DNA from 2 places in the Priestia sp. HNGD-A6 genome. Region 2 is predicted to be linked to the other one. Evidence: predicted binding sites of a transcription regulator. Region 2 holds the regulator's gene; the other holds the start of a gene.
The links. The regulator Rex, encoded in region 2, represses fermentation and respiration genes when NADH is low (regulators of the CRP and FNR family bind a similar motif). The targets are predictions, from matches to a motif close to TTGTGAAATATTTCACAA.

Region 1 (12,211 bases), 900 kb from region 2:
TTGCGTAAATCTTTTTCTGTCGGCGACACCACTTTTTTTCGAACAATCAGTCCTTCATATTCTAAGCGTCTGATGGAATCACGAATTGGCGTTCGGCTGAATCCAAGCTCGCTCGCTAATTTTTCTTCGACGATTTTTGTACCGCCTTCAAGCTCACCGTTTAAAATTTTATCTCGAATCATCTCATAAGAAGGGTGATGAGACGAACGAGAACCTTGATTTCTTAACATACTCTACTTCACCTCTAGCATTCGACACGAGAAAATCTCGTCTCTTTCTCTCTTTATTTTTTATCATTTTGTACGCGTATACCCAAATCATACTATAACTTGTGAAAAGGTGGGACGGAAAGTTTCGCTTTTAGAAATAAATTTCATTTAAAAAAAGGCTAGACAAATAAATAAAATGCGAATATGATGAGTGTATACAAAATTATCAGAAATGTATACAAAAAATATTTTAACGTATACATTATTTTTTTGGAGTATATTTGAAAACGTATACAACAAGGGGAGGAAACGAAAATGACAAAACGCGTTGGATTTATTGGACTTGGAATTATGGGAAAACCGATGACACTCAATGTATTAAAAGCAGGTTTTGAGGTAACGGTTTACGATATTAATAAAGCAGCAGTGGAAGAAGTGAAAGCAGCAGGAGGATTTGGAGCAGAAAGCCTTGCTGAAGTTGCGGTGAACAGCGACGTGATGATCACGATGCTTCCAGCTTCACATCATGTAAAAAGCGTAGTTCTTGGAGAAGAAGGGTTGATTCATAGCGCAAAAGAAGGAAGCGTTATCATCGATATGAGTTCCATTTCACCGGTAGCATCAAAAGAAATTGCGGCTGAACTTGCACAAAAAGGAATTCATATGCTAGACGCTCCGGTCAGCGGAGGAGAGCCAAAAGCAATTGACGGCACGCTTGCGATTATGGTCGGAGGAAACGAACACATCTTTGAAAGCGTTTCATCCATTCTTCATGCGATGGGAGCAGAAGTAACGCTTGTTGGAGACAATGGAAGCGGCGTAACGGCTAAGCTTGCAAATCAAGTGATTGTGAACTTAAACATTGCAGCAATGTCTGAAGCACTTGTATTAGCAGCTAAAGCAGGCATTGACGTTGAAAAAATGTATCAAGCGATTCGCGGCGGATTAGCAGGAAGCGCTGTATTAGATGCAAAAGTACCGCTTATTTTAGACCGCAACTTTGTAGCAGGCGGACGCATTGATATTAACTTAAAAGATATGACAAACGTGATGGGAACGGCTCATGACATTGGCGTACCGCTTCCGCTTTCAAGTCAGCTTGTGGAAATTTTCCATGCGTTAAAAGTAGACGGAAAAGCAAGCGATGATCACGGCGGAATTGTACAGTACTATGAAAAATTAGCAAACGTTGAAGTGAAAAAGAAGGTGGAAGCATGATTAAACAAGATGCAAAACGTCTTGTAAGCGACGTGTTTAAAGACATTCCAGCGGTCGATGAGGCACTTGTACAAAAAATGCTCGACGAAGAGCTTCTGACGTTCAACCAAAAAATCATTGTGCTAGACGATGATCCAACGGGCGTTCAAACGGTTAACGGTATTTCCGTGTACACAGACTGGAGCAAAGAGAGCATCAAGCAAGGATTTTTAGAAGAAAACTCCATGTTTTTTATTCTAACAAATTCACGCGGATTTACCGCTTCTGAAACGGAAAAAGCCCACAAAGACATTGCTGCTGTTATTACAGAGGTAGCGGCTGAAGTAGATAAAGAGTTTTTAATTATCAGCAGAGGTGATTCAACTCTTCGCGGTCACTATCCGTTAGAAACAGAAGTGTTAAAGAAAACCGTTGAACAGCACTCCAATCAAGTGCTCCACGGCGAAGTGATTTTTCCTTTCTTTAAAGAAGGCGGACGATTCACAGTTGATAACATTCACTACGTGCAAGATGAAGACTACTTAGTGCCGGCAGGAGAAACAGAATTTGCAAAAGACCGTACGTTTGGCTACAGCAAGTCTCATTTAGGTGAGTGGGTAGAAGAAAAGTCAGAAGGAAAATTCAAAGCAAGTCATACGACGTATATTTCGCTTAGGAGCATTCGTGCCCTTGATTTAGTGACGATCACCAATCAGTTAATGGAAGTGAAAGACTTTAACAAAGTCGTTGTGAACGCAGTGGATTATGTAGACGTGAAAGTTGTGACGATTGCGCTTCTTCGGGCGATGAAGCTTGGAAAGCACTTTATGTATCGAAGCGCTGCGGCTCTAACAAAAGTAATGGGCGGCGTGAGCGACAAAGATCTTTTAACAAAAGAAGAGCTCATTAAAGAAAAGTCGTCAAACGGCGGATTAATTATGGTTGGCTCGCACGTTAAAAAAACAACGGAGCAGTTAGAAGAATTAAAGAAATGCAGCTTCATTGAATTTATTGAATTTGATTGTCATCTTGTCTTAGAACCTGAAAAGTTTGAAGAAGAAGTGAACCGTATTATCAATGAAGCAGAGAAGCTTATTTCACAAGGTCAAACGGTAGCCGTCTATACAAGACGCGAGCGCTTAGATCTTGGCGAAGGGAAAAAAGAAGAAGAGCTTAAATTATCGGTAAAAATTTCAGATGCGGTTACAAGCATTGTTCGCCGCTTGAACGTTCGTCCAAACTTTATCGTTGCAAAAGGTGGCATTACGTCAAGCGATATCGGCGTAAACGGCTTATCCGTAAAGCGCGCGACGGTTGCTGGACAAATCAAACCCGGCATTCCGGTATGGGTAACGGGAGAGGAAAGCAAGTTTCCGGGCATTGCGTACATCATTTTCCCTGGAAACGTCGGAGCCAAAACAACGCTTCGTGAAACAGTTGAATTACTAAGTAAATAGAAAGAAGTGAACGTACGATGTGCGTTCACTTTAGAAAATATTTGAAAGCGTATACATTATTTGGATGTACGTACATGAAAAATGGTCACACTAAGGGGATGAACATATGAATTCAGTATTCGGATTAAGTCATGAAGCAAGTCTTTTGCTGTATGCGATTGTATCGATTGTTGGACTTATCTTTTTAATTGCTAAGTTTAAAACAAATCCGTTCGTAGCACTGATTGTTGCGGCTTTGTTTATGGGTCTTATTTCAGGAATGAAGCTGCCTGATATCGTAACGGCTTTCCAAGAAGGAGTAGCGAGCGTCTTAGGATTTATCGCGATTGTTCTTGGTCTTGGAACGATGTTAGGTAAAATGATGGCAGAGTCAGGCGGAGCTGAGCGTATTGCCCGCACGTTAATTAAAGTATTCGGTGAAAAGAACGTACACTGGGCAATGATGGTTGTAGCCGTTATTTGTGGTATTCCAGTCTTTTTCCAAGTAGGGGTTGTGTTATTAATTCCGCTTGTATTTGTAATTGCCAAGCATACGGGTACGTCACTTATTAAAATTGGTTTATCATTAATTGCCGGTTTAGCCGTTGTTCACAGTTTAGTACCTCCACATCCAGCAGCGATGCTAGCGGTGGATATCTTCAAAGCAGATTTAGGTAAAACGATTTTGTATTCATTAGTTGTGGCATTCCCAGCTGCAGCAGTGGCAGGTCCTATTTACGGATCGTTCATTTCACGCCGCGTTCACGTAGAGCCAACGGGTGAAATTATGGAGCAGTTCACAGAGTCAAAGCATAAAGATCTTCCTGGCTTTGGAATTACGTTATTCACGATTTTACTACCGGTACTATTAATGCTTTTAGCAACAATTACTGGGTTTGTTTATCCAGAAACAAGTACGATTCGCTATGTAACAAACTTTATCGGAAGCCCAATCGTAGCGCTATTAATTTCGCTAGTGTTTGCTTTTTATTCGTTCGGTTTTGCAAGAGGATACAACAAAGATGATTTATTAAAATTCACAAATGAATGTCTTGGACCCGTTGCTTCGATCATTTTAATCATCGGTGCAGGCGGCGGTTTTAACAAAATTTTAACAGCAAGCGGTGTAGGTGACGCGATTGCAGGATTTGCTCAAGATGCACATCTTTCTCCTATCGTACTAGCGTTTGTGATTGCCGGGTTAATTCGTGCAGCAGTTGGTTCAGCAACAGTGGCAATGACAACAGCAGCAGGTATTGTAGCACCCATTGCAGCAACCATGCCAAACGTAAGTCCAGAGCTATTGGTGCTAGCAACAGGCGCAGGTTCTGTAATGCTATCGCACGTAAACGATTCTGGCTTCTGGTTAATCAAGGAATTCTTCAACATGTCAGTGGCCCAAACGTTAAAAACGTGGACAGTGATGGAAACGATTCTATCATTTGCGGCGTTTGCAATGGTTCTTATTTTAGACATTTTTATTTAAAAGAAAGGCGCTGGCTTCAGCGCTTTTTTCTTTGGATATTAAATATATTCAAAACATTTCAAATAATGAGAAAAAAAGACTAGATTTTTCCCGTTTCGATAGTATAGAATAGTTATAAAGTAGCAAAGGGGGTAGATGTATGACAAATAATGAAAACTATCAAATTGGTTTGACGACAAAAGCATTGATTCCAGTGAACGACCCTATACACTGCACAAAGGTGCTGGATGAAGCAGGAGAATACATGCTAAGAAAGACGTGTAAGCAATTATTAGAAGAAGCGTGCATTCGGGAATTAAGTACGTTTAAGGGATCGATTGCCGCCGTTCGAAAAATGTTTCCGTACAAACAGCTTACGCCGCTTGTTATTAATCGTTCACAAGCCATCATTGCGTTTCCGACATCTTCGCCAAATGACTATGGCTGCGCCTGGATTTTTGCCTCTCATGTTCATACTTCACACACGCTTGCTACAGTTGATCCAACCTCCATGCTAATTCACTTCAAAGATGGAACGTTCATTCCAGTGAAACTTTCTTATTATAGTTTAGAAAAAAAGCTGGCCAGAGCGGCTGTTATTCGTAATTACTGTTTAGAAAGTCCGGTTGTCTTGGCATGATCGTTCGATTTATCGAATAAACTTGTCCTACATATGAACAATCGTTTGGACTACACATATGAATGAAAGGAGGAAGCTTATGATAAGCTTCCTCCTTTTCTTACTCCTGAAGAAGCGAGGCCTTTAGCTTTTTGCGGGCTGCTTTTCCCCAGTTTTTAACGGCTCCCGTGGAGACTCCGTATTTGTAGGCAATATCTTTATACGAGTAGCCTTCTAACAGATGTTCGAGTACATAGATTTTTTCTCTTCCCGTTAAATGTTCGATATGCTGCTTGATGATTTCACTTTCTAGCGGAACGGGAAGAGCGTGATCTTCGTTTAGTGAAAGTAGGTTCTGCTCAGCTGGTGTTTCCCGTTCTTCGTATAAAATGGTGCCTTTTAAATGAGATAGGATCGTACCGCGCACGGTTGTGTAGGCATAAGCGGAAAAAGAGCCTTTGCTTTCGTCAAATTTTTGATACGCTCTCCATAAACCAATTAACGCAATTTGATAATATTCGTCGTAGTCTTTGTAAATATGAAATTTTTTAATCATCGACACAATTAATGGATGAAAAGATGAAGCGATTTGATCAAACGAGCTTTTTTGCATGTAGCATTCCTTTTTCAAAAACGCGCTTTTGCTGTATTCCGCCGGTATCTCTACTGTACAAGGGGAAGATCACATGTGCGAATGAGCGTACATTATGTTTTCTTTTTAAGAAACGTGACGTAATTTCCCCGGAAACTTCACGTTTCGCTAGGAAATATGCGAAGTATACGTGTATTTGTAGAGATTTTACGTACGAAAGGTCCCCCATTCCAAATTCTACTAATCTATACTATTTATATATCGATGTAGCAACTCTACCATCACGGAAGAGCGGTGATGGTAGAGTTGCTAGACCTAAGCGGCAGTCACCCTCCCTTGCGGGTTTGCGCCTGCCGCATATGTGAACCTTTTTGGGCAAATTCAGTGAAGTATTTTTGTGGTTGTCCTTTTGTGTTTTCTATTGAATGTAAGTTGGGTGGGCAGAATATAGTTGGTTTTTAAAAAGTGGGTAAAGGGGAGATTGAATGAAGGCGATGGTTGGGGTAAATGTGGCGGCGGCTGTTTTGTGCGGGGCGGTGATGTATGCGGGGACGCAGCACTGGCAGGAGCAAACGGAAGCGCAGGCAAGTGAAGTAAAAACTGCTGTTGTACATAAAGAAAAACAGTTTTCCGACGTATCTGCTTATACAAAAAATCTTCCAGACTTTATCACAAAGCAAATCCAATCATCTATCGCAAATAAAAAACCTTTGACTCTTGTAATTGCCACATCTGCAAAGAAAGCAGGGTGGCCTCAGCAGTTAAAAAAAGAGCTAGCAGCTACATATGGACGTGATGTATTTACGGTTAAAACCCTTTCATATGGTAACGGGACAACGGATGAGCTTTTATCCTCACATATTGCCGATCAAATTGATCAACTTCAGCCAAACATTATTCTGTTTGAAGCACCTCTTAAAAATGACTATCAGCACCTTACGCTAGATGAGACGCTTGAAAATACAGACAAGCTCATTCATCAGCTCAAAGACTTGAAAAAGACCCTTATGGTTCAGCCTTCACAGCCATATATTTCACAAACCGAGTCCTATGAAGAAGGGGTAGAAGCGATCAGGGGAGTATCTGAAGCAAACTGGGTATATTATATGAATCACTCGCTCATTTGGCCGTTTCATTTAGGAGAGTATATCAATAAAGACAGCGGGAATTTAACGAAAAAAGGAAATGAAGTGTGGGGAGAGTATGTTGTGAATTGGTTTACAGGAAAATAAAAGACAAGCCCTGTTTCAAAAGAAATAGGGCTTGTTTTTTTACAATTTTGCTAGATTGTGGCTTTTTCTCGTTTTATAGTAGTAGCTTTTTGTATCTTTACACTTATAAAGCTTAAATCCAATAAACTCTAAAGGAGTCCAAACCTTCTTGATGTTTACGAGTGGCATGCTCATTCTCCGTTCTGTTCTTAATAAAGGTTTTTCTTATTCATTATAAAGAATATAAGGGAGATAGTAAATACTATAAAGAACAGTTTATTTTTTAAAAATTCTTTATAAAGAACTTTTGAGATTTTTATTTTTTACTTATCAACATTTAGGAGTGATTTTTATCATAGCTCAGGTTATTTCTTTTTGTTACATTAACGTTGTGAAAAACATCACAAAATAAAATGCAAAGGATGATCCAAATTAAAACGTAATTAGAGCACTTATTTTTTTTTGCTTGCTGTTAAAGCAATGGAATCGTATACATATCATAACAGTGTTAGATAACCTGACACATAAGTTGAACGATTCAGAAAATTCATATATCTTAAATATATCTTTAAAGATGCATATAAAATATATCTTTGAAACAAGCAGGTATAGACGCCAGGGGAGGAATGGAAGATGCAAAAAAAGAAACTCGTATTGATTGGAAATGGAATGGCTGGAGTTCGAGCGATTGAAGAAGTATTGAAGGTTTCAAGCGAAGCGTTTGAAATTACGATTTTTGGAAGCGAGCCGCATACGAACTATAATCGTATTTTACTGTCAAAAGTGCTGCAAGGGGATACAAATGTTGAAGACATTACGTTAAACGATTGGAACTGGTATCAAGAAAACAATATTACATTATATACGAACGAAACGGTTACGAGTATCGATTCAGTAAAAAAAGAAGTAGCGACAAACAGCGGCAGAGTAGAATCGTATGATGAGTTGATTTTAGCAACGGGCTCTCTTCCTTTTATTCTTCCGATTCCAGGGTCTGATAAAAAAGGAGTTACGGCTTTTCGAGATATAAAAGACACGGATGAAATGCTGCAGGCATCTCAGCAGTATAAAAAAGCAGCGGTTATTGGAGGCGGACTGCTTGGATTAGAAGCGGCGCGCGGGCTGTTAAATCTAGGGATGGATGTATCTGTGATTCATTTAGCTCCGTATTTAATGGAACGTCAGCTCGATCCAACAGCGGGCAAATTGCTTCAAAACGAATTAGAAAAACAAGGCATGAAGTTTTTGCTTGAAAAGCAAACGGCGGAAATTGTCGGAGATGAGCGAGTTGAAGGATTATCTTTTAAAGACGGGACGTTTTTAGAAGCTGATTTGGTCGTGATGGCAGTCGGAATTAAACCAAATGTCCAGCTTGCAAAAGCAGCGGGACTTAATGTAAACCGAGGAATTATCGTGGATGATTATATGCAAACGGATATTCCAAACATCTACGCGGTTGGAGAATGTGCAGAGCATAGAGGAATGGTATACGGATTAGTGGCACCTTTGTATGAACAAGGAAAAGCATTAGCAAAAGCGGTTTGCGGGGCAGAAAAAGTGCCTTATGAAGGATCGGTTTTATCCACGCAGCTAAAAGTATCAGGTGTTGAAGTGTTTTCGGCAGGAGACTTCACGGAAGATGAAGAGAAAAAAGCGATCAAGGTGTTCGATGAACAAGACGGCATTTATAAAAAGCTTGTTTTGCGAGGCAATCAAATTGTAGGAGCCGTTCTTTTTGGAGACAGCAGCGACGGAAATCGACTGTTTTCAATGATTCAAAAGCAAGAAGATGTATCCGATGTCGCAAAAGTGTCGATTTTACAGCCATCTGGCGGTAACGCGGGTGAAAGCTTAGTAGCAAGCATGAGTGCGGATGATATTATTTGCGGCTGTAACGGCGTAACAAAAGGTACGATTGTGGAAGCTATCCAAAAACAAGGATGCTCATCGGTTGATGAAATCAAAGCTTGTACAAGTGCCTCTCGCTCCTGCGGAGGATGTAAACCGCTTGTAGCGGAAGTGCTTCAGCATACGCTTGGCGCTGACTTTGACGCTACGGCTCAAAAAGAAGCGATTTGCGGCTGTACGACTCTATCACGAGATGAAGTGGTCGAAGAAATCAAAGCAAAAGGTCTTTCGCATACGCGTGAAGTGATGAATGTGCTCGGATGGAATAATGAAGAAGGCTGTTCGAAATGCCGTCCGGCGCTGAATTATTATTTAGGTATGGTAAATCCGACCGGATACGTTGATGAACGCGAATCACGATTTGTGAATGAACGCATGCACGCAAATATTCAAAAAGACGGCACGTATTCTGTTGTTCCTCGCATGTACGGAGGCGTCACAAATGCAGAAGATTTACGAAAAATTGCAGATGTTGTTGATAAATATGAAATTCCGCTCGTAAAAGTGACGGGTGGTCAGCGTCTTGATTTGTTTGGTGTTAAAAAAGAAGATTTGCCTAGCGTATGGGAAGAGTTAGATATGCCTTCTGGCTACGCGTACGGTAAGTCGCTGCGGACCGTGAAAACATGCGTCGGCGAACAGTTTTGCCGTTTTGGCACGCAGGATTCAATGGGCGTTGGAATTGCGCTTGAGAAAAAATTTGAAGGACTATGGACGCCTCATAAAGTGAAAATGGCTGTATCTGCTTGTCCGAGAAGCTGCGCTGAGTCAGGTATTAAAGATATTGGCTTTATTGGAATTGACGGCGGCTGGGAAATTTACGTGGGCGGAAATGGAGGTACGCATCTTCGCGGCGGAGATTTGTTATATAAAGTAAAAACAGACGAAGAATTGATGGACATTACAGGAGCTTATTTGCAGTATTACCGAGAAACGGCTAATTACTTAGAGCGTACGTCTGCATGGATTGAGCGCATGGGACTTTCGCACATTCAGTCCGTGCTTGATGACGCTGAGACAAGAAGAGAGCTGAATATGCGTATGGACGAAGCGTTATCTACGTACCGTGATCCTTGGAAAGAAATCGTCGAAAGCAAAAAGACGAAAAAAGAGCTGTTCGAAACAGTTGTCACATCATAATGCTGGGGGGAAATAAAGATGGTGAATAAAAACATTACAAAAGTATGCGTAGGGTCAATTCATGATTTTCCAGTAAGCCTGGGTAAAACAGTGAAAGTAAACGGAAAAGAAATTGCGGTGTTTAAGCTATCAAGCGGAAAAATACGGGCAATTGAAAATCGTTGTCCGCATAAAGGCGGGGTGCTAAGTGAAGGGATCGTGAGCGGCGACTCGGTGTTTTGTCCGATGCACGACTGGAAAATTTGCTTGCATGACGGTAACGTGCAAGAGCCTGACAGTGGCTGTGTAGACACGTACGAAGCATCTGTTGAAGGAGATTTGCTGTATCTTTTAATTGAAGAATAAGTAACGTGGCGCGTTGACTTTCAACGCGCCACAAAAATTCAAGGGGACACACTAAAAGGAGCGAAGCAAAAATGAGAACAGGAAAAGTGTACATTGTAGGAGCCGGACCAGGAGATCCAGATTTGCTAACGATAAAAGCAGCCAAATGTTTAGAAAAAGCAGACGTTATTTTATATGACCGATTAGTGAACCCTGTTCTTCTTCAGTATGCAAAAGAAGGAGCCGAACTTGTCTACTGCGGGAAAAAGCCTGGTGATCACTGCGTTTCTCAAGATGATATTCATGATTTGCTTGTATGCTACGCAAGAAAAGGAAACACCGTCGTCCGGTTAAAAGGCGGAGATCCGTTTATTTTCGGAAGAGGCGGAGAAGAAGCAGAAGTACTCGTTCAAAACGGAATTTCGTTTGAAGTCGTTCCAGGAATTACAGCAGGCATAGCGGCACCGGCCTATGCTGGAATTCCTGTGACGCATCGGGAGCTCAGCCGTTCGTTTGCGATTGTGACGGGACACTGCTTGAGCGGCAAGCCGGAAAGTATTCGCTGGGAGCATTTAGCAAAAGGAGTTGATACGCTTGCGATTTATATGGGCGTTAAAAACTTGCCTTATATTTGCCGTCAGCTTTTAGACGCCGGAAAAAGCGCGGATACGCCGGTCGCTCTTATTGAAGAAGGCACGTCGGTTTATCAACGCACGGTTACAGGCACGCTTGGCACAATCGTAGATACGGCTGCAGAGCAGAAAGTCAGCAATCCCGCGATGATTGTGATTGGTGAAGTGGTGAAGCAAGCTTCTGTTCTTTCTTGGTTTTTGGAAAAAACAGAAGAAAAAGTATGCGTTTAAGATGAATAAAAGGAGGGAACGCTTTTGCTTAAGAATTCACTGCAGTCAATGAATGAGTTAGCCCGTGAAAAAACGAAGCTTGTGAATGATCATTTACCGAGTTATTTGCTGTTAGCTGTTCTTGCGGGTGCTTACGTGGGACTTGGCGTTATATTAGCTCTATCAGTAGGAGCGCCTTTAGCTTCTGCTTCTTTACCGGTCGTTTCTCTTGTGATGGGGTTATCATTTGCTGTTGCTCTCCTGCTTGTCGTATTTGCAGGAGCTGAATTGTTTACGGGGAATCATATGGTTTATACGGTCAGTACGCTATCGGGAGTCACGACATGGAAAGATACGTTCAAAAACTGGACGTGGTGTTTTATCGGAAATGCGATAGGAGCGTTTGGGCTTTGTTTGTTAATTACCGGAACCGGTTTGTTTAAAGGAATTGAACCGAATCATTTACTCATGACGCTGGCAGCTAAAAAAATGAATTTGCCGGTCAGTGAATTGTTTTTTCGCGGCATCCTTTGCAACTGGCTTGTTTGTCTGGCGATTTGGACGGCTTCGCGCACTAAAAGCGATGCAGCAAAGATCATGCTTATTTTTTGGATGCTGTTTGCATTTGTTGCTTCAGGATACGAGCACAGCGTGGCAAATATGACGTTTCTTGGCCTGGCTTTACTGCTTCCGCATCCAGATACGATTTCGGCTGCTGGGCTATTTCATAATTTAATTCCTGTTACGCTCGGAAACATCGTAGGGGGAGGACTGTTTGTAGGAAGCATTTACTGGTTAGTGAATGCTAGGCAGCTAAAAGAAGTTAAAAAACAGCCGGCTGCTCTCTCAGCTGATTTGGATTCTGCTAAACTGTCTAAATAGCAAAAACCGCTCTTTGTACCATATAGTCTGCTTTTAAAGCTATCATAACGGTATTTTAGAGCGGTTTTCTTCTATATAATATAAACTGCTTAAAGCGTATTCACATCTATACGTATCGAACAAGCAGTATTGTTCTTCATTTTATAGAAACAGGATGTCTGTGAGAATTGAATCCGAACAGATTCTGTTGAAATGAATGTGTGAGGGTGCAGATATCATCGAAGAGGCAGAGGGCATCTTAGAATTTTAATGTTGTTTGGCATTTTATGCTCTTTTTGAGCTTCTTTAAAGCAGTTGTACATTGCTTTGCTGCCTAAATGATTAGCGGAGTGAATCGTGATTCGATCGGCATATAAATGGTGTTTTACCATAAAATGCACGAGCAT
Region 2 (12,211 bases):
CCTAAAATGTAACGGAGGCGCCCAAAGGTTCCCTCAGAATGGTTGGAAATCATTCGTAGAGTGTAAAGGCACAAGGGAGCTTGACTGCGAGACCTACAAGTCGAGCAGGGACGAAAGTCGGGCTTAGTGATCCGGTGGTTCCGCATGGAAGGGCCATCGCTCAACGGATAAAAGCTACCCCGGGGATAACAGGCTTATCTCCCCCAAGAGTCCACATCGACGGGGAGGTTTGGCACCTCGATGTCGGCTCATCGCATCCTGGGGCTGTAGTCGGTCCCAAGGGTTGGGCTGTTCGCCCATTAAAGCGGTACGCGAGCTGGGTTCAGAACGTCGTGAGACAGTTCGGTCCCTATCCGTCGTGGGCGTAGGAAATTTGAGAGGAGCTGTCCTTAGTACGAGAGGACCGGGATGGACACACCGCTGGTGTACCAGTTGTCTTGCCAAAGGCATCGCTGGGTAGCTATGTGTGGACGGGATAAGTGCTGAAAGCATCTAAGCATGAAGCCCCCCTCAAGATGAGATTTCCCATAGCGCAAGCTAGTAAGATCCCTGAAAGATGATCAGGTTGATAGGTCAGAGGTGGAAGCGTGGCGACATGTGTAGCTGACTGATACTAATCGATCGAGGACTTAACCAAACTTTAAAAGCGTAAGCTTTACTCAGCAATCTGTTACCTAGTTTTGAGAGAATAATCTCATATAAATGTCTAGTGATAATGGCAAAGAGGTCACACCCGTTCCCATACCGAACACGGAAGTTAAGCTCTTTAGCGCCGATGGTAGTTGGGACTTTGTCCCTGTGAGAGTAGGACATCGCTAGGCATTTTTATTTTGCTTTTTTATCATCGCGGGGTGGAGCAGTTCGGTAGCTCGTCGGGCTCATAACCCGAAGGTCGCAGGTTCAAATCCTGTCCCCGCAACCAACATGGTCCCGTGGTGTAGCGGTTAACATGCCTGCCTGTCACGCAGGAGATCGCGGGTTCGATTCCCGTCGGGACCGCCATGTTTTAGAAACGAAACAATGTGTTTCGTCTTTTTTATTGTTTGAACCATTTTTATATAAAACTTTACCGTCCTTAGGAGCAATCCTAAGGAATTTTTTATATACAAAGAAATTTCTTTGTAGAATTGCGATGTTAAAGATTGTTGGATTTCTTACTGGATATGTATAGTCCACAACGTTTACAATATATATATACAGATTGAAATGAGGTTCTGAATGAATGACAGAGATTAATGAATTTACGTTTATGTCTACGTCTCCTGATGAAACTAATCAGCTGGCTGCTCGTCTAGCAACTTTATTAGAAGCTGGTGACGTGCTGCTGCTTGAAGGTGATTTGGGAGCTGGAAAGACAACATTCACAAAAAGTTTAGCTAAAGGCTTAGGAATTGAACGCAATGTGAATAGCCCGACATTTACTATCATTAAAGAATACAAAAGCGGTCGCCTTCCTCTTTACCATATGGATGTGTACCGTCTAGGGGATGAATTTGAAGACCTAGGGTTCGATGAGTATTTTGAAGGAGATGGCGTGACGGTCGTGGAGTGGGCTCACCTGATTGAAGAGCAGCTTCCTAATGAATATATTCAAATCAATATTTACCATGAAAACGAAACGACTCGTAAAATCCTTGTAAAAGCGATAGGCAGTCGGTACGTTGAAATATGTAAGGAGCTTTTTAAAAGATGAAAATGTTAGCCATTGATACATCCAATTTTGTCATGGGTGTTGCTGTCGTTGAAGAAAACAAAGTAATTGGAGAAATTATTACGAATCTAAAAAAGAATCACTCTGTTCGTGTGATGAACGCTGTGGAATCTTTGTTAAAAGATTGTGATATTGCGCCAAGCGAGCTAGACCGTATTGTAGTGGCACACGGTCCCGGGTCCTATACCGGTGTACGCATTGGTGTTACCATTGCCAAGACACTTGCTTGGACTTTAAATATTCCTTTAATAGGTGTATCTAGCCTTGAGGCACTAGCAGCAAACGGTCGTTATTTTGATGGATATATTGCTCCGTTATTTGATGCGCGCCGTCAGCAGCTTTATACAGGACTATATGAATGGAATAACGAACGAGGTCTTGTAGAAGTTGAAAGTGATCGACTTGTTATTAATAAGGACTGGGCGGAACATTTAAAGTCATACAACAAACCTATTTTATTCATAGGCAATGATCTTTCCATGCATGAAGAGGCGTTAAAAGAAGTGTTGAGTGAACAAGCTGTATTTGCCCATGTTCAGCAGTTTAACCCAAGACCAAGTGAATTGGCTTTCTTAGGAATGAAGAAAGAGCCGCAGTCTGTGCATACTTTTGTTCCGAACTACATTCGTTTAGCTGAAGCAGAAGCCAACTGGCTTGCTTCACAGCAAAAAGGATAAAAGAAGGTATAACATGAAACTAACAATTAAGTTTCGTTTAATGGAAGTTAAAGATATTGATCAAGTAGTGAAAATCGAAGAGAAGTCTTTTACGACACCTTGGAGTGCAGAAGCATTTCAAAATGAGTTAACCAATAATCAATTTTCAACCTACATTGTGATGGAAGAAGGGGAAAATATTATTGGTTATTGCGGAACGTGGATTGTTATTGACGAAGCACATGTAACCAACATTGCGCTATTGCCAGACTACCGAGGCAAGGGACTCGGTGAATTGCTGCTGCGCAACGTGATGGACGTTCTTCGAAAACTAGGTGCTACGTCAATGACATTAGAAGTTAGGGTATCTAATCATATTGCACAATCATTGTATCAAAAGCTAGGTTTTAAACCTGGAGGTATTCGTAAGAATTATTATTCTGATAACAATGAGGATGCATTAGTTATGTGGGTGAATTTATGAATGAAAATCAATTAATTTTAGCATTAGAAACAAGCTGTGATGAGACAGCAGCAGCTGTGATTCGAAACGGTCATGAAATTGTAGCCAATGTGGTGGCCTCTCAAATAGAAAGCCATAAACGATTTGGCGGTGTCGTACCGGAAATTGCATCTCGTCATCATGTAGAACAAATTACAGTAGTAGTTGAAGAAACTTTAAATCAAGCGAACTTGACGTTTGCAGATATAGATGCAATAGCTGTAACGGAAGGACCAGGGCTTGTGGGAGCACTTCTTATTGGCGTAAATGCAGCCAAAGCGCTAGCATTTGCACATCAAAAGCCATTAATTGGTGTTCATCATATTGCAGGACATATTTATGCAAATCAGCTAATCAAAAAACTAGAATTCCCGCTCTTATCGCTAGTTGTATCTGGCGGGCATACGGAGCTTGTATACATGGAAAGTCACGGTCATTTTAAAGTAATCGGTGAAACAAGAGATGATGCAGCAGGAGAAGCCTACGATAAAGTAGCCCGCACGTTAAACCTTCCATATCCAGGCGGACCTCATATTGACCGCCTTGCACATGAAGGAGAGCCATTAATTGATTTGCCGCGTGCTTGGCTAGAAGAAGGATCCTATGATTTTAGTTTCAGTGGATTAAAATCAGCAGTTATTAACACTGTCCACAATGCGAAGCAAAAAGGTGAAGAGATTCTTCCACAAACACTTGCTGCTAGCTTTCAAGCGAGTGTCATTGATGTGTTAGTAACTAAAACGATTAAAGCTGCAAAGGAATATAACGTTAAGCAAGTTTTATTAGCAGGAGGAGTTGCTGCTAATAAAGGGCTTAGAGCAGCGCTAGAAGAGGCATTTGAACCCCTATCAAATATTGAGCTTATTATCCCGCCGCTATCTCTATGTACGGATAATGCCGCAATGATTGGAGCAGCAGCAAGCGTACGATTTGCTCAAGGAAAACGTTCAGATATGTCATTAAATGCAAACCCCGGTTTGGACTTGGAAGAGTAAGTGACGAATGAGATTTATTTCTCATTCGTCTTTTTTTGTGGATAAAAATGATTTATCAACAATATTCAATAAATTTAGAATTGACTGTGGATAATTATGTGGAAAAGTCCGTGCACTCAGTACACGGACCTGTTATCAACAAGTTTTAATTATGAAAATCAGACAGATATCCACTATTTATTCACAGAGTGGATAAAGCTTGCTCTTAAGCGCATGAACAAGTAAATAGGATGAATAGATACGCAAAAATATAGGCTACTCTTCTAGAAGCAGCTGCAATTCTTCCCACTCTTCCATTAATGTGGATAACTGTGAAGAAATTTTTTCATTTTCACCGTTTAATCTTGATACTTCTTCGTGATTTTGATAAATTTCAGGGTCACAAAGAAGTTCTTCATTCGCCGCTTGGGCGGCTTCTAATTTGTTTACTTCAGTTTCAATTTCTTCAATGCGGCGCGTTCGCTGTCTCATCAATTTCTTTTGTTCTTTATCTTGTTTATAGGACTGTTTATCTACTTTTACCGTACGTTCTTCGTTTGCTTTTATATTTTCTAATTCTTTGATTTCCTCTATTTCTGCTTTCTTTTCTACATAATAGTCATAATCTCCAAGAAATTCTTCTACTCCTTCAGGAGATAGCTCTGCTATTTTATTGGCAATACGATTAATAAAATAACGGTCATGTGAAACAAATAATAGAGTCCCTGGGTAATCAATTAACGCATTCTCGAGTACTTGTTTGCTATCTAAATCAAGATGGTTAGTAGGTTCATCCAAAATTAAGAAGTTAGCTTTTTGAAGCATAAGCTTCGCAAGAGCCAAACGTGCTTTTTCACCACCGCTGAGCGTGGAAACGATTTTCAGTACATCATCACCTGAAAACAGAAAATTTCCAAGCGCTGTACGGATTTCTTTTTCAGGTTTGGCTGGGTAGTCATCCCAAAGTTCATTTAAAACGGTTTTATTAGACGTTAAATTGGCTTGCTCTTGGTCGTAATAACCAACCATTACATTTGAGCCAAAGGAAATGGTTCCAGTCTTGAAGCTGAGTTTATCCACAATGCCTTTTAATAAAGTTGATTTCCCCACGCCATTAGGACCAACCAACGCAAGGCTTTCCCCTTTTTTAATGCGAAGGTTTGCCTCTTGGACGACATAGTTGTGTTCATCATATCCGATAGACACATCTTCCAGATTTAAGACTTCATTTCCGCTTTGACGTTCAATTTCAAACGAAAAACTAGCTGATTTTTCGCCTTCGTTAGGTCGATTTATTAACTCCATTCGATCGAGCTGTTTACGTCTGCTTTGCGCACGTTTTGTAGTCGATGCGCGGGCGATGTTTCGCTGAATAAAATCATTCAGCTTTGCGACTTCATCTTGCTGCTTTTCGTACTGACGCAACTCTTTTTCATATCGCTCTGCTTTTTGTACAAGGTATTTAGAGTAGTTGCCCGTGTACTTCACCGTTGTTTTTTGTACGACTTCATACACTTGATTTACGACTTTATCAAGGAAGTAACGATCATGTGAAACGATTAAAATAGCTCCTTCATACCCTTGCAGAAACTGTTCCAGCCATGCTAAAGTTTCAATATCTAAGTGGTTGGTAGGCTCATCCAGAATAAGCAAATCAGGCTTTGTTAAAAGCAGTTTTGCAAGAGCCAGGCGCGTTTTTTGTCCACCGCTTAAGGAGGAAATAGGGGTGCTGTAGTCAAAGTTTGAAAAACGGAAACCGTGAAGAATAGATCGTGTATCCGCTTCATATTGATAGCCGCCTAAATCTTTAAACGTTACTTGAAGCTGATCATACTCTTTGGTTAGTTTTTCGTATTGAACTGAATCATTAAAAATGTCTGGATCACCCATCTTCGTTTCAAGCGTACGTAATTCTTTTTCCATCTTCTTTAATGGAGCAAAGACAGTCATCATTTCTTCCCATATGGAGAGTGTTGACTCAAGAACTGTATCTTGTCCCATATAATCAATGGAAACACCCTTAGGTTTAATAATTTCTCCGCTGTCATAGGAAAGCTGCTCAGCAATAATTTTTAATAAAGTTGATTTACCAGCACCGTTTCGTCCCACTAGGGCAATGCGGTCTTTTGATTGTACTTCTAACTTTATATTCGATAAAATGGGTTCTGCCCCATAGTATTTTGTAATACCGTTCAATTGTAGAATAATCATTTTTTCACCTCTAGTAGTATATCCATAGTGTATTTTAACATATTTTTAACTACAAGTTCTTCCTACAAGCGTTTGTAATTTGTAGAGGGACAAGGACAAATGATGAAGCGAATGTTTTGATTCATGAAATAAAATGATTTTACCTGCACATTTTATACAGGATACTATGTTAAAATAAGAGATAAGTGCATCTCTGAACTTATCTATGATGGATGTGAAAAAATCCGTCATGACTAACAAACCGATCCTTTGAAGGGCTAATTGCTTCGTTCTACATACCGACTTTAAGGAGTGCTGAATAGACAAAAGCCGTCGAGGTGTGAAGCGGAGTATATATAAAGCAAGAGAAAAGAGAGAGAATTGGAAGCGCTACCTCAAAGCGGTTGATGCTTTGTGAAAGGTAATGCAATATGACTTGAAAATGTTAGTAATGACATACATGAACTGAGGGGGTACAACGTGAACACTGAACAATTAAAAATACCACAAGCAACGGCTAAGCGATTGCCGCTTTATTATCGTTTTTTGAAAAATTTGCATGCTTCTGGTAAACAGCGTGTGTCGTCAGCGGAGTTAAGTGAGGCAGTGAAAGTGGATTCTGCTACTATTCGTCGGGACTTTTCTTACTTTGGTGCATTAGGAAAAAAGGGATACGGCTACAATGTGAATTATTTACTTACATTTTTCCGTAAAACGTTAGACCAAGATGAAGTAACGAAAGTAGCACTGATTGGCGTAGGGAATCTAGGAACGGCCTTTTTAAATTATAATTTTATTAAAAATAATAACACCAAAATTGAGTGCGCTTTTGATGTGATAGAAGATAAAGTAGGTACGAAAGTAGGCGACGTGCCGGTCTATCATCTTGACCAATTGGAAGATTATATGAGTGATGACATCTCAGTAGCGATTTTAACCGTTCCTGCCACTGTTGCTCAGCAAATTACTGATCGTTTAGTGAGTTGCGGAATTAAAGGAATTTTAAACTTTACTCCTGCACGCTTAAACGTACCGGATGAGATTCGACTCCATCATATTGATCTTGCTGTAGAATTACAGTCGCTCGTCTACTTTTTGAAAAATTATCCTGTTGAATAAGGCGGACTGTGTTACGATTTCCTTAAGTCTAAATTAATAAGGAGAGTGGGAATATGGGGATTGGAGCAGGCAGTTGGATTATTATTGCGATTGTAGCACTGCTTATTTTTGGACCGAAACGGTTACCGGAGCTAGGAAGATCAGTGGGCCAAACGCTTAGAGAGTTTAAGCATGCCGCTAGCGGTGCATCAGAAGATCGTGAAAAAGATAAACAGCGTCAAGTAGATGACAAAGAGTAAAAGGGTGATCATAGTATGACCGAACAAGAAATGTCAATATATGATCATATAGGAGAGCTGCGAAAACGCATTTTAATTGTTTTATTTTTCTTTGTGATTGCCACAATTGGCGGCTTTTTTATAGCGGATAAGGTTATTGTCTATTTACAGCATGCTGATGAGGCAAAGAATTTAACGATGAATGCATTTCGGTTAACAGATCCAGTTAAGATTTATATGCAATTTGCTGTTATTATCGGCTGTGTACTTGCAGCTCCTGTTGCACTGTATCAACTTTGGGCATTTATTAGTCCTGGTTTATATGAAAAAGAGCGTAAGGTAACGCTTGGATATATTCCTGTTTCCATTTTTCTCTTTATCGGCGGTGTCTCTTTTTCTTATTTTGTGTTGTTTCCATTTGTCGTTGATTTTATGACGCGCGTTTCTGATGAGCTGAATGTAAACCAAGTGATTGGCATTAATGAATACTTTTCTTTTTTAATGCAGCTCACACTGCCTTTTGGCTTGTTGTTTCAGCTTCCTGTCGTCGTTATGTTTTTGACGCGTTTAGGAATTATAACGCCTATGTTTTTATCTCAAATTCGAAAATATGCCTATTTCGTACTGCTAGTTATTGCCGCACTTATTACACCACCGGAATTGCTCTCGCACATGATGGTGACAGTGCCGCTCTTAATTTTGTATGAAATCAGCATCATTATTTCCCGCATTTCGTATCGCAAAGTGTTAAAGGCAAGGGCAGAGCAAGAAAGAGAAGATGTTAGTATGTAAAAAAAACCACTGAAACAGTGGTTTTTTTATTTGGATGAATCATCTTGATTTTTATATTGCTGCTGCAATTTTTTAATTTTGTAGTGCAAGATAAAGATGCGAACCGCAAACCTGAAATCGAATGCGGCTACGAGTGCAAATAAGATTGTGGGGAAATTCCAGACGGTTTCCTGGGCATTTTGAATTGCCAAGTAGGTGAATAAAATCCCCATAATAATATAAATAAACCCTCGTGTTAAAGGGATATTCTTCATAAAAACATGCCTCCAAAAATGAACTGCATTTGTTCTGCTTGTTTTTGCATTTCTATAATTTTATCTGCAAAAATAGTTTGAGATAAAATAACGATTGTATTCATCAAAACATGAGCAATAATAGGTACAACAATTAGTCTCGTCCTTGCATAAAGGAATGCAAATACAAATCCCATAGCTGTATACACAAGTAAATGTTTAAAATCCCAGTGTACCGCAGCGAAAATAAGGGAACTAATAAATGCAGAGATAAAGAAATTGTATCGTTTGTGAAGAGAACCAAAAATAATCTTTCGGAAAATAATCTCTTCTAGTATTGGTCCAATAACAGACGTAACGACAATAAGGAACGGCGTTGCTTTAACAAGATTAACAATATTTTGTGTGTTTTCAGATACTTGGGTAATGCCAAGAGCGTGCTCAATCATACCTGCTACAGCTTGACCAGCCATAGCGAGAAACACCCCAAGGACTGACCAGACAACAGCAATCGTTTTTCCAGCATGTTCTATACGCATGGACATGTCACGGCGCAGCAGCAGTAAGACAATAAGTAAACCAAGGATAAAGCTAATGATAGTCCAATAAGTCAAAAGCATGACATTCGCTGTTCGAACTGGATAGTCATCAAACATTCCTGTTAATTTTAACAGCGGTATACCAACAACTCCTGAAAACTGCATAAGGATGTAAGTGAGGATAACATACCAATAACGTTTTTCCAATCTTCTATACTCCTTTAAAAGGTTTTTATGTATATATGTCGAAGAAGTACTGTAAAGTTAGTAATTTCTTCTTGCTCGTATTGTAACATACATATTATTGAACAGAGAAAAGAATGCTTTATTTCTCAAAATCGTCGAAATCTAAGACTATTATATGTAGTTGTCGTAAATTTTAAATTTTTTTTGTTTAATACTTGCAAAAAAAACCCACTTTGTTTTAATATAATAATTGTGTTAGCACTCGTTGAGGTTGAGTGCTAATAAAAATGCAAACATATTATTTGAGGAGGTTGTTTCACTTGTTAAAGCCATTAGGTGATCGCGTAGTGATTGAACTTGTAAAATCTGAGGAAAAAACAGCAAGCGGTATCGTGTTACCGGACAGTGCAAAAGAAAAGCCACAAGAGGGTAAAATTGTTGCTGTAGGTACAGGCCGAGTATTAGAAAGCGGTGAGCGTGTAGCTTTAGAAGTAGCTGCGGGCGATCGTATCATCTTCTCAAAATATGCGGGTACTGAAGTAAAATACGAAGGTACTGAATACTTAATTTTACGCGAAAGCGATATTTTAGCTGTAATCGGCTAATTTTAACCACAAACTTATCATACGTAAAAAATAGATTATTAAGAACATCTTGAGGAGGTCAAAGAACATGGCAAAAGACATTAAATTTAGCGAAGAAGCACGTCGCGCAATGCTACGTGGTGTAGATACATTAGCAAATGCTGTAAAAGTAACGCTTGGACCAAAAGGTCGTAACGTTGTATTGGAAAAGAAATTCGGTTCACCGCTTATTACAAATGACGGTGTAACAATTGCAAAAGAAATCGAATTAGAAGACGCATTTGAAAATATGGGTGCTAAATTAGTAGCCGAAGTTGCTAGCAAAACAAACGACGTTGCTGGTGACGGTACAACTACTGCAACAGTTTTAGCGCAAGCAATGATCAGAGAAGGTCTTAAAAACGTAACGGCTGGTGCTAACCCAATGGGTATCCGTAAAGGTATGGAAAAAGCAGTAGCTGTAGCGGTTGAAGAACTAAAAGCAATCTCTAAACCAATTCAAGGTAAAGATTCAATTGCTCAAGTAGCGGCTATCTCAGCAGCTGACGAAGAAGTAGGTCAATTAATTGCTGAAGCAATGGAGCGCGTTGGTAACGACGGCGTTATCACACTTGAAGAATCAAAAGGTTTCACAACTGAATTAGAAGTGGTAGAAGGTATGCAGTTTGACCGTGGATATGCATCTCCTTACATGGTAACTGATTCAGATAAAATGGAAGCTGTATTAGATGATCCATACATCTTAATCACAGACAAAAAAATCGGTAACATTCAAGAAATCTTACCGGTATTAGAGCAAGTTGTTCAACAAGGCAAGCCGCTATTAATCATCGCTGAAGACGTAGAAGGCGAAGCTTTAGCAACATTAGTTGTGAACAAACTTCGTGGTACATTTACAGCTGTAGCTGTTAAAGCTCCTGGTTTTGGTGATCGTCGTAAAGCAATGCTACAAGACGTTGCGATCCTAACAGGCGGAGAAGTAATCACTGAAGAGCTTGGTCTTGACTTAAAAACAGCAGGCATCGATCAATTAGGTCGCGCTTCTAAAATTGTTGTAACAAAAGAAAATACAACAGTTGTAAACGGTGCAGGAAACGCAGAAGATATCCTAGCACGCGTAAACCAAATCAAAGCTCAGCTTGAAGAAACAACTTCAGAGTTTGACCGTGAAAAATTACAAGAGCGCTTAGCAAAACTTGCTGGTGGCGTAGCTGTAATCAAAGTTGGTGCGGCAACTGAAACTGAGTTAAAAGAACGTAAATTACGTATTGAAGATGCATTAAACTCTACGCGTGCTGCGGTTGAAGAAGGTATCGTAGCTGGTGGTGGTACTGCATTAGTAAATATCTATAATAAAGTAGCAAGCATCGAAGCTGACGGTGACACTGCTACAGGTATCAACATCGTATTGCGTGCGATTGAAGAGCCTGTACGTCAAATCGCTCACAACGCTGGTTTAGAAGGATCAGTAATCGTTGAGCGTCTAAAAGGCGAAGCAGTTGGAACTGGATTCAACGCTGCAACTGGCGAGTGGGTAAATATGCTAGACACTGGTATCGTTGACCCAACAAAAGTAACGCGTTCAGCTCTTCAAAATGCTTCTTCTGTAGCGGCTATGTTCTTAACAACTGAAGCAGTTGTTGCTGACAAGCCAGAAGAAGGCGGAGCTCCTGCAATGCCTGACATGGGCGGCATGGGTGGAATGGGCGGCATGATGTAATCACTGCCCTACTTAAAAAAGCGACCAAGTACTCACTTGGTCGCTTTTTTGTGTGCGTTAATATTTTCAGATTTTTTTAAAATTTGTTAAGATAGTACTATGTTTATTGGAAAACTTACTAAACTCAAGGCTTAACTGAGTTTTAAGGGGGAGCGTCGTTGATTCAGCTGGATCATATTAATAATAAATTAAACCAAGTATTAGAAAACATCGATCAAATTGTGATTGGAAAACGTCAGGTATCTGAGCTTAGTTTGGTTGCTTTACTTGCAGGAGGACATGTTTTGCTTGAAGATGTTCCGGGTGTGGGGAAAACGATGCTTGTGAAGGCACTGGCCAAATCGATTGATGCAGAATTTAAACGAATTCAATTCACGCCTGATTTGCTGCCGTCCGACGTAACAGGTGTTTCTATTTACAGTCCAAAAGACATGGAATTTCATTTTCGTCCAGGTCCTATCATGAGCCACATAGTACTCGCTGATGAGATTAACAGGACTTCTCCTAAAACACAATCGGCGCTTTTAGAAGCAATGGCTGAGCATCATGTAACAACCGATGGTATCACCCGGGAAATTCCGGCGCCTTTTTTTGTGATGGCTACTCAAAATCCCGTTGATTTTGATGGGACCTATCATTTGCCGGAAGCGCAGCTGGATCGTTTTTTATTCAAACTAAGCATGGGGTATCCTACGCAAGAAGAGGAGCTTCAAATTTTAAATGGCGTATCGACTCAAGTTAATCTTGAAGATGTCAAACCTGTTATGAGCGTTCCAGAATTAGTACA

Region 1: the regulator Rex is predicted to act here: its motif matches at 7,119-7,136, upstream of nirB (nitrite reductase large subunit NirB).

The regions. Positions count from the first base shown of each region.
Region 1 covers NZ_CP138621.1:1,636,569-1,648,779, reverse strand. Annotated here, with positions in the region: gene SCI76_RS08395 (GntR family transcriptional regulator) at 1-230, opposite strand, end outside; gene garR (2-hydroxy-3-oxopropionate reductase) at 525-1,427, shown strand; gene SCI76_RS08385 (four-carbon acid sugar kinase family protein) at 1,424-2,863, shown strand; gene SCI76_RS08380 (gluconate:H+ symporter) at 2,970-4,328, shown strand; gene SCI76_RS08375 (competence protein ComK) at 4,468-4,947, shown strand; gene SCI76_RS08370 (sigma-70 family RNA polymerase sigma factor) at 5,048-5,539, opposite strand; gene SCI76_RS08365 (SGNH/GDSL hydrolase family protein) at 6,004-6,750, shown strand; gene nirB (nitrite reductase large subunit NirB) at 7,363-9,777, shown strand; gene nirD (nitrite reductase small subunit NirD) at 9,796-10,122, shown strand; gene cobA (uroporphyrinogen-III C-methyltransferase) at 10,194-10,964, shown strand; gene SCI76_RS08345 (formate/nitrite transporter family protein) at 10,989-11,825, shown strand; gene SCI76_RS08340 (cyclic-phosphate processing receiver domain-containing protein) at 12,041-12,211, opposite strand, start outside.
Region 2 covers NZ_CP138621.1:2,539,953-2,552,163, reverse strand. Annotated here, with positions in the region: rRNA gene SCI76_RS12820 (23S ribosomal RNA) at 1-637, shown strand, start outside; rRNA gene rrf (5S ribosomal RNA) at 706-821, shown strand; tRNA gene SCI76_RS12810 (tRNA-Met) at 846-922, shown strand; tRNA gene SCI76_RS12805 (tRNA-Asp) at 927-1,002, shown strand; gene tsaE (tRNA (adenosine(37)-N6)-threonylcarbamoyltransferase complex ATPase subunit type 1 TsaE) at 1,223-1,693, shown strand; gene tsaB (tRNA (adenosine(37)-N6)-threonylcarbamoyltransferase complex dimerization subunit type 1 TsaB) at 1,690-2,388, shown strand; gene rimI (ribosomal protein S18-alanine N-acetyltransferase) at 2,402-2,851, shown strand; gene tsaD (tRNA (adenosine(37)-N6)-threonylcarbamoyltransferase complex transferase subunit TsaD) at 2,848-3,864, shown strand; gene SCI76_RS12780 (ABC-F family ATP-binding cassette domain-containing protein) at 4,120-6,054, opposite strand; gene SCI76_RS12775 (redox-sensing transcriptional repressor Rex) at 6,514-7,152, shown strand; gene tatA (twin-arginine translocase TatA/TatE family subunit) at 7,206-7,391, shown strand; gene tatC (twin-arginine translocase subunit TatC) at 7,407-8,162, shown strand; gene SCI76_RS12760 (YdiK family protein) at 8,189-8,416, opposite strand; gene SCI76_RS12755 (CPBP family intramembrane glutamic endopeptidase) at 8,413-9,141, opposite strand; gene groES (co-chaperone GroES) at 9,441-9,725, shown strand; gene groL (chaperonin GroEL) at 9,793-11,424, shown strand; gene SCI76_RS12740 (MoxR family ATPase) at 11,583-12,211, shown strand, end outside.